Regions from separate parts of the Agrobacterium sp. GD03872 genome, predicted to be linked through region 2. Evidence: predicted binding sites of a transcription regulator. Region 2 holds the regulator's gene; the other holds the start of a gene.

Region 1 (4,664 bases), on a different contig from region 2:
TCTTCGCTGGCAGCCTCCGCAACTGGCGCCTCGGCAGCTTCGCCTTCAGCAACAACTGCCGTCTCGGACACGTGTTCTTCTGAAGCCGGCTCGTGCTCCTCGGTCTCGACGCTTTCCTCTTCAGCCGCAGCCGCTTCGCCGGCAGCCGGAGCAGAAGCGCCGGCGTGGCTGGCGAGGAAGGCCTGCGCCTCTTCCGCCGTCACCTGATCGGCGCGGTAACCGAGGCCCTTCAGAATCTCTTCCATGTCATCAAGCGTTGCGCCGAGAATGGAAAGCATGGCGGTCGTCGTCGTGAAACGGCGGCCGTCATAAGCGCCTTCCGGACGCGGCTGCTGGCCGGGCTTCCACTGCAGCAGCGGACGGATGAGATCGGCCAGGCGCTCGAGAATATCGATACGCACGGCACGCTTCCCGAGGAAGCGGAAACCCGCGAGCTTGTAGAACATGCGCTCGAAACTGGCATCGGTGACGACCGAGGTACGGCCTGCGGCCAGCACCGGAATGAGATCGCCATAACCCGGCTTGCCAAGACCATCATTCTTCAACGCCCACAGCAGCGTGACAAGCTCCGCCGGAGCGGGCTTCAGAAGCGCAGGCAGGAAGACATGATAGGCGCCGAAACGCACGCCGTAACGACGCATGGAGGCACGTGCGTCCTGATCGAGCGACTTCACGTCCTCGGCAACATCGCGGCGGAAGAGCACACCGAGGTTTTCCACGAGCTGGAACGCCAGACCCTTCGCCAGACCCTGAAGGTCTTCGGCGCGGGAAATATCGTCCAGCGGTTTCAGCACGGTCGCAATCTGGTGGTTGACGAAACGCTCGATCCGCGCAAGCGCGTGATCGCGGGCATTGCCGCTTAGCTGCTCGTCGGCAAGCAGGATCACCCGTGGCTTCATGATGTTGTCGCCGGCCGAAAGGCGGGCCACCGGCTCGCCCAGCCAGCGCACCAGACCATCGGAGCTCAAAGCAAGATCGCCATTTCCACTGGCATGCAGACGCGCGGCACGCGCCTCGAATTCGAGCGCAAGCGCCTTCTGCGCTGCAGCCTGCACGGCCTTCTGATCCGGCCCTTCCATTCCCGGCACCGGCGTGAACCGGAACCCGGCCAACTGGCCGACGTGATGACCTTCTACGAAGACATCACCATTTACACTGATTTCAGCTTCAAGCATCGCATTCTCTCTCAGGCGCCTCATGAGCACAGATGTCCTGCGATCAACAAAGCGTTTCGTCAACCTTTCATGTAGCGCATCGGACAATCGATCCTCGATTTCCCGCGTCTTTTCTTGCCAGTGTGTCGGATCGGCAAGCCATCCTGGGCGGTTCGATACATAAGTCCATGTTCTGATCTGCGCAATCCTCGCAGACAAGGTATCGATCTCTCCATCGGTGCGGTCGGCGCGGCGCACCTGCTCGGCCATGAAATCCTCGTTCACGGTTCCGCGCTTGACGAGATCGAAATAAAGCGTCGAGATCAGGTCCGCATGTTGGGCAGGGGCAATACGGCGATAGTCGGGCAGCGCGCAGGTCTCCCACAACTTTTCCACCCGCGCATCCGTCGTCGTCACGTCGATGATCTCGGGATAACGCGACAGATATTCGAGCGCCTGCTGGTCGATCGCGGGCAAGGCCCTCGATAGCCCCTGTATCGTCGGGGCGGCATCCAGGCTCGCGCGCAGATTGGCGATGGAGGAAAAATCGAAATTTTTCGTCCGCCACTGCAGCACCTTCACCGCATCGAACTGATGGGTTTCGATCCGCTCCACCAGCTCGTCATCGAATGGATCGACACGCCCTGTCACGCCGAATGTGCCATCGCGGAGATGACGGCCGGCGCGGCCGGCAATCTGGCCGATTTCACCCGGGTTGAGATTGCGGAACTGGTAACCGTCGAACTTGCGGTCCTGCGCAAAGGCGACATGGTCGACATCGAGGTTGAGGCCCATGCCGATGGCATCCGTCGCGACAAGATATTCGACGTCGCCCGACTGGTAGAGCCCTACCTGCGCATTGCGCGTGCGCGGCGACAGCGCGCCCAGCACCACGGCCGCGCCGCCGCGCTGACGGCGCACGAGTTCGGCAATCGCATAGACCTCGTCGGCGGAAAAAGCGACGATCGCGGTGCGCTGCGGCAGGCGGGTGATCTTCTTCTGGCCGGCATAAAAGAGCTGCGACAGGCGCGGCCGCTCCACAACGGTGATTCCCGGCAGCAGCCTTTCGAGGATCGGGCGCATCGTGCCGGCGCCAAGCAGCAGCGTCTCTTCCCGACCCCGCAGATGCAGCACCCGATCAGTGAAGATGTGGCCGCGCTCGAGATCGCCCGCCAGCTGCACCTCGTCAATAGCGACGAAGGCGGCATTTGTCTCGCGCGGCATGGCTTCCACCGTGCAGACGGAATATTTGGCTTTCGGCGGCGCGATTTTTTCTTCGCCGGTAATCAGCGCCACATTCGGCGCACCCACTTTTTCGACCAGACGGGTATAGACCTCCCGCGCCAGAAGACGCAGCGGCAGGCCGATGACACCGCTGCCATGCGCGACCATCCGCTCGATCGCGTAATGGGTCTTGCCGGTATTGGTGGGGCCGAGAACGGCCGTAACACCGCGGCCGCTCAGGATCATGGGGCGAAAATTCAACGTAGTATCCGCGAATCGACTTCATCTGCTTGTCGTGCCACTCGCTATTATCGATGCGAGCCGCACGCACCACACATGGCAATGCCCGCCGACAAAGGCAATAGGCCTCATCCGGAAACTCGCCTAAGGGGAATTGGTAGCCGAATTTTTCCTTCAGATTCAGCGACTTGAAGGCCAAAAAAGAATCCGGCGAAAATGGAATCGATTCGGCTGCGGAACAGTCTGCGAACGAATCGAATACGAATCGCTGACTCTCCCGGATTCAGCTTTTGTTCTCCGCAATATCTGGTTGGAGAATCCATATTCCATACCAGATTGTGAATCCGGGTAAGTCCTTGCCCGGATTCAGCTTTCCGTTTCCGGCAAAAGACGAAAACTGCCGTAATCACCTGTCAAGCGACAATTGCGGGGAGGCTTGTTCGCCGTTTCGCGAACGCGCCGATCAAAGCGCCTCGCCGGCCAAAAGACGCGGCGCATTCGCATCCGTCGTGCCGGCGGCCTGGCCGATGAAATAGGACTTGAGACCCGGCAAACGATCCACCACGCCCAGACCGAAATCGCGCATGATGCGAATGGGACCGACATCGTTGGAGAACAGCCGGTTCAGCACATCCGTCGTCACGCCCATGCGCAACGTGTCGAAACGCCGCCAGGACTGGTACCGCTCCAGAACATTGAGGGAGCCGATATCGAGGCCAAGACGGTCCGCCTCAACCACCGTTTCAGCCAGCGCGGCAACGTCCTTGAAGCCGAGGTTGAGGCCTTGCCCGGAGATCGGGTGAATGCCGTGCGCCGCATCACCGGCAAGCGCAAAACGCGGCGCGACGAAGGAGCGCGCCAGCGTCAGACCCAGCGGGAAGGCGCGACGGGGCCCGACCGGCCGGACAGGACCGAGCTTGTGACCGAACCGGCGCTCCAGCTCTTCCTCGAACACCAGATCGTCGGAGGCGATCAGCCTGTCGGCATCGGCGGTGCGTTCGGTCCAGACGAGCGACGAACGGTTTCCCTTCAGCGGCAGAATGGCGAAAGGGCCGGATGGCAGGAAATGTTCCTCGGCACAGCCCTCATGCGGCCGCTCATGCTCAACAGTTGTGACAATGCCGGACTGATCGTAAGCCCAGTGCACGGTCTTGATGCCCGCCATGTCCCTGAGAGCCGAGCGAACGCCGTCGCAGGCGATGAGCAATCGCGATTCCAGCACCGAATTGTCGGAAAGGGTGATGGCCGTTGATTGCGGCCCCGCGGTAAAGCCGGAAACGCTGAGACCATGATGGATTTCAATGCCAAGACGGTCACACAGACCCCGGAGCGCGCCCACCATGGCAACATTCGGAACCATATGGGCAAAGGGTCGGCCCTCCTCCACCGCACCGTCAAAGGTGAGGAACACCGGTCGCACGGGATCGGCCGTCTTCGAATCGGTGACGACCATCTTGTGGATCGGCTGTGCCTCCGGCTCGATCTCGTTCCAGATGCCGAAAACATCGAGCATCCGGGTGGCCGCCGCAATGATGGCGGAGGCACGGACGTCCTTCTTCCAGACGTCCTCGGAAGCGGCTTCAATCACCTGCACGTTGAGGTGCGGCGCAGCCTGCTTGATTGCGACGGCAGCGGAAAGACCGACATATCCGCCACCTGCAACTACCACGTCCAGCATCGCGCTTCTCCTCAAATCTTGTGCACGCATCATCGGCGCACTATAGACCATGTGACGTCTTCCTACAGCCGCAGCAGGTCGAAAAAATGTCGCATCCCTTGCAAACGTCAGACCCGATGGTCAATCTCATTGCCACGCTCGATCTCGAGAAGCTGGAGGAGAACCTCTACCGGGGCGAAAGTCCGCAGATCGGCTGGCAGCGGGTTTTCGGCGGCCAGGTCATCGCACAGGCCCTGATCGCCGCGCAAAAAACAGTGGAAGACGACCGCCTGGTGCATTCGCTGCATGCCTATTTCATGCGCCCCGGCGATCCGCTCGTGCCTATAGTCTATCAGGTGGAACGTATCCGCGACGGCGCAAGCTTCTGT
Region 2 (4,664 bases):
TGGCTGATGATGTCGGTGATGCTGGTCGCGGTTCTCTTCGATCAGCCTTCGCTCAGCCTCAGAAATGTTGCGCTTTCCGCTCTGGTCATTCTTGCCCTGTCGCCCTCGGAAATCATGGGGCCGAGCTTCCAGATGTCCTTTGCCGCGACAATAGCGCTCGTCTCCGCCTATGCCGCCTGGAGCCGCTGGCGCAGCGACCGCGAGCGCCTGTACATCGGACGCAAGCCGGTGTGGATGACTGTCGCGGAAATGACGGGCGCCATTATCGGCGGTGTCATCACCACATCGCTGATTGGCGGGCTTTCGACGGCCATCTATTCCGCCGAGCATTTCCAGCGTGTCACCACCTATGGACTTTTTGCCAATCTGGCGGCCATGCCGCTGATGTCGCTGATCGTCATGCCCTTTGGCCTGATTGCCATGCTGCTCATGCCCTTCGGGCTCGACGCGCCGTTTCTGAAGATCATGGGCTATGGCATGGCGCTCGTCATCGCGGTTGCGCAGGAGGTGGCGTCCTGGGGCGGCAGCGCGGCGACGGGGCGGCCGCATGGCTGGTTTCTGGGTCTTGCTTCGGCCGGCTTTCTGCTGCTGACGCTGCTGCGCAGCCGGCTTGCGCTTCTTGGCGTTCCCCTGCTGCTGCTCGCCTTCGGCCTGTCAGCGGCCACGGCCTATCGCAATCCGCCCGATCTGCTTGTCCATGAGGATGGCGAGTTGGTGGCGATGCTGGAGGACGGCAAGGTTTACACAACGAAGGCGCAGCCGCGGGGGTTCGTTTATGGCCAGTGGCAAAGAGCATTGCTGCTGCCGGAACAACCAGTGCCGCCCGTCATTCTCAAGAAAGACGCCGCGGCGACCACGGTGGCCTTTGCCGCGAAAACCAGGCTTGCCCCGGAAGAGATGAGGGCGGTCGCGCGGCAGATGACGGAGGCCCTGAGAGACGCGGAGCCCGGTGTCTTCACCTGCCGCAAGGGCATATGGTGTGTGGCCCGCGCCGGAAGCGGTGAATGGATCGTCGTTCTGGAAGACGGTCGCTTTGCGGGAAAAGCCTGCGATATCGCCGATATCGTTATCGTTTCCCGCAGAACTGCCTTTTCACAATGCCGCTCGGGCGCATTGCTGCTGAACCGCGATATTTTGCGGCGAACCGGTTCGCTGGAGATTGATTTCGCCGGCAGCGATCAGGCAGGGGTCGTCGGCAGGCTGCGCGCCGCAATCGCCGGAACGGACAGGCCATGGAGCGAACACCGCTCTTACGACTGGAAAAGCGGCCGTTTTGACCGCGACGTGCCGGATGCCGTCACCCGGCTGCTGGCGGTATCGCCGTAAGCGCCGCCAGCCTCATGACTCGTCAGGCCTTGACGCGCAGATCGGCGGTCAATTCACCGATACCGCCGATTTCTTCTTCATGCGCCGCATCGCGCCAGACTTCCTTCAGGCCGGCCTCGTACCATTCACGCATGGCGGGCAGGGCGAGCAGTCGGTCGCAATAGGCTTTCGCCGCAGGCGAAAGATCGGCGCCGTAGGTCTGGAAACGGAATGCCACCGGGCAGAAGAAGGCATCTACCGCCGTGAATTTCTGGCCGGCGAGATAAGGCCCGCCGAATTTCGCGAGGCCTTCGCTCCACAGCGTATCGATCCGCTTGATATCCGCCGCAAGCCCGGCATCGCCGCCCTGCGGTTTTACGCGAATGCCGACCGACATGGGGTAGAGATTGCGCAGCGTGGAGAAGCCCGCATGCATTTCGCTTGCGGCAGAACGTGACCAGGCCCGCGCCTGCTTGTCGCTTGCCCAGACGCCCTGATGTCTTTCAGCGAGATATTCGGCGATCGAAAGCGATTCCCAGATCGTCACGCCCTCGTCGACAAGGCAGGGCACCTTGCCCGTCGGCGAGAAGGTGGCGAATGAAACGCCTTCGCCGAAGGGGACAAGTTTTTCATCGAAGGCGATGCCGAGCGTGCGCATCAATACCCATGGCCGCAGCGACCATGAGGAATAATTCTTGTTGGCGATATAAAGATCGTACATGGCGCGTCTCCCGGATATGCTGCGCTTCTTATACCTGTCGAAGCGCCGCGGAATATCGAAAATAATCCATGGCACCCATAAGTCCCGTTGATGGGTGACGAAGGGCAGGGGGGCGGGCACCTCGGGTATCACCATTCGGTGACGGCGCTGCGTCCCGCTGTTTCCCGGTCGGCAATACCCGCAACGCCGCCGAAAACTTGCGCCAGACGGCGCGGGATCACAAAAGTCCGCCCGCCGGGCCAGAAGCCACGTGAAACACCCATATGAAATTGCTGTCGATCTTTGCCGGAAGAAACAAATCCGCCCATGGAAAGAACGATCTGTCCAGCTTCCTCACAATCAGCCGAATTGCGGGATGCCGCCATCTTCAATGGGAATTGCATCTACACAACGATCCCGCTTCGAGAGGATGACGGTTGACCCGGATCAATGGTAACGGCGGATCAGCCCAACCAGCTTGCCCTGGATTTTCACCCGGTCCGGCCCGAAGATGCGGGTCTCATAGGCGGGATTGGCCGCTTCCAGAGCAATGGAGGCGCCCTTGCGGCGGAAACGTTTCAGGGTCGCTTCCTCATCGTCCACCAGAGCCACGACGATATCGCCCGGATTGGCGGTATTGCCATTGCGGATGATGACGGTGTCGCCATCGAAAATGCCGGCCTCGATCATCGAATCGCCCTTGACCTCAAGCGCGTAATGTTCGCCCGAACCCAGCATGTCGACCGGAACGGCCACATCGTGAGTGTTGTTCTGGATGGCGGAAATCGGCACACCGGCGGCAATGCGGCCCATGACGGGAACGGTGACGGCGCCGCCGAGATCATTGGCTGGCGCCTTGGGGGCAGGGGCCGGTTCCGGCGCCTTTGGCTTGCCGAGACTGCCTTCGATAACGCTCGGAGAAAAACCGCGCTGCGGCCTTGCGCCCGGAGCGTAAGCCTCGGGCAGCTTGATGACTTCCAGCGCCCGAGCCCTATTAGGTAGCCGGCGAATAAACCCGCGCTCTTCGAGGGCGGTGATCAGCCGATGGATGCCGGATTTGGAGGCAAGATCGAGTGCGTCCTTCATTTCATCGAAGGAGGGCGGCACGCCGGACTCTTTCATTCTTTCATGAATGAAGAGAAGCAATTCCTGCTGTTTGCGCGTGAGCATGAGGAAAACACCCTTGAGAATCGTCGTTGAAGTCGCGAAACAAATACAGAACGAACACTATATGTTCCATATGTGTTCTGCAATCCCCTAAAATTTCGTGAAGCTGTGGAGGTGCGAAAACAAAACGGGAATGGCGCGCCAAAAACTCCGGTAGATAAGCTGGAATGAAAACCGCAAAATTTCGTTGTTTTTATTGGATTTTTTTCCCGTAAATAGGGGTCCCCAATCGCTGTATTGGCAAACCTCGTAATGCGTCATTCTCGCGTAGCGGCTAAGTGACTGATTACGCAGAATATATTGGGAACCTTCTCACGATCTAATGCTCTGCGATGTTGTGATTGGGAACCTTATTGGGAACCCTATAGCTCATCTGGCCGAAGCATATCACGAAGCAACCCCATCTTTTCTTGTCGATCTTCGACCAAGGCCGCCACCACTCTGGCTATTTCGCTAGTTGTGAACTCGGAGGGTTTGCCTTCCGCGCTCACACCGATCCAGCCACCGCTACGAACCATGTGCTGTAGATCGCCCTCGAAACCAAGGAGTACTTCGGCCCAAGTTTCATACGCGTCTTTCTCTTTGGCGGGGTCGAGGATATCGCGATACTGGTCAAAAAGCCGGAAGAACGCTGACAGGATCGCCACCCTCTCACGCTGTGTTGCTATGTAGCCGATCTCTTCATTGAAGGCCGCTTCAGGGCCATATAGTGCGGTAAGGATTTGCTGCTGGGCTAAAGGTACTGCCTCTCGCCGCCGCCATGCGGCGATAGCCTGCTTAGATAGAGCAAGGCTCTTCGCAAGTTCGGTATCAGTTTCCACGCCAACCAGCCGTTTTAGGTTGTCGATGTATAGGTCTATCGGTTTCTTCATTTTTTCCCCGTTGACAAGTACACAAAATGTAGTCATGACTACATCATGATTACTGCATCTCTCTCCGTTCGTGACATACCAGCCAGCGCAGCATTGTTAAATGCGGTGCGAGGAAGATTCATTGCAAGTGGTACATCGTTAAATCAGTGGTGCATTGCGAACAAGATTGATCGAGTTTGGGCTTCGGACGCGCTCGTGGGTAAAAGAAATGGCCCTAAAGCCCTAGCTTTACGCGAAAGACTTATCTCCGTCGCGGAGCGGCTTTAATGCAGGAAGCCGCTTGGATCACAACAATTGAATTTGCGTTCGTAACAGGGATGCAGAGGCAAGTAGCTAACAGGTTATGTCAGGCCATTGTCGCAGGAACGAAGCGACTGTGGCATGGACACGCACTCGAAGTCCGTACCGTCCACGGTCGCGGCGGTCGCTCTGGCATTCAATATCAGGTCAAAGTTTCCAGCCTTCCAGAGCATCTTAAAGACCGTTTAAAGGCGCTTCAAATGACCAATGAAGTCGTGTCGAGCTTTCGTCTCGGCGACGACACCGCCCATCATGAGCGGGCGTGGAAATTCGAAATCATCGAACCGGCTGTTAAACAGCCCAAGGGCAGCGCCGAGCGC

Evidence for each region. The regulator LexA, encoded in region 2, represses DNA repair genes until DNA is damaged. The targets are predictions, from matches to a motif close to TGTTCNNNNTGTGTTCNG.
Region 1: N5D22_RS14935 (helicase-related protein) is a predicted target of LexA. The motif match lies at 2,853-2,870, and genes of this name have one in related genera.

Annotation. Positions count from the first base shown of each region.
Region 1 covers NZ_JAOCCY010000005.1:233,675-238,338, forward strand. Annotated here, with positions in the region: gene N5D22_RS14935 (helicase-related protein) at 1-2,624, opposite strand, end outside; gene N5D22_RS14940 (ubiquinone biosynthesis hydroxylase) at 3,082-4,326, opposite strand; gene tesB (acyl-CoA thioesterase II) at 4,383-4,664, shown strand, end outside.
Region 2 covers NZ_JAOCCY010000004.1:245,708-250,371, reverse strand. Annotated here, with positions in the region: gene N5D22_RS12275 (ComEC/Rec2 family competence protein) at 1-1,326, shown strand, start outside; gene N5D22_RS12270 (glutathione S-transferase family protein) at 1,349-2,026, opposite strand; gene N5D22_RS12265 (hypothetical protein) at 2,155-2,397, opposite strand; gene lexA (transcriptional repressor LexA) at 2,453-3,175, opposite strand; gene N5D22_RS12255 (hypothetical protein) at 3,535-4,044, opposite strand; gene N5D22_RS12250 (helix-turn-helix domain-containing protein) at 4,545-4,664, shown strand, end outside.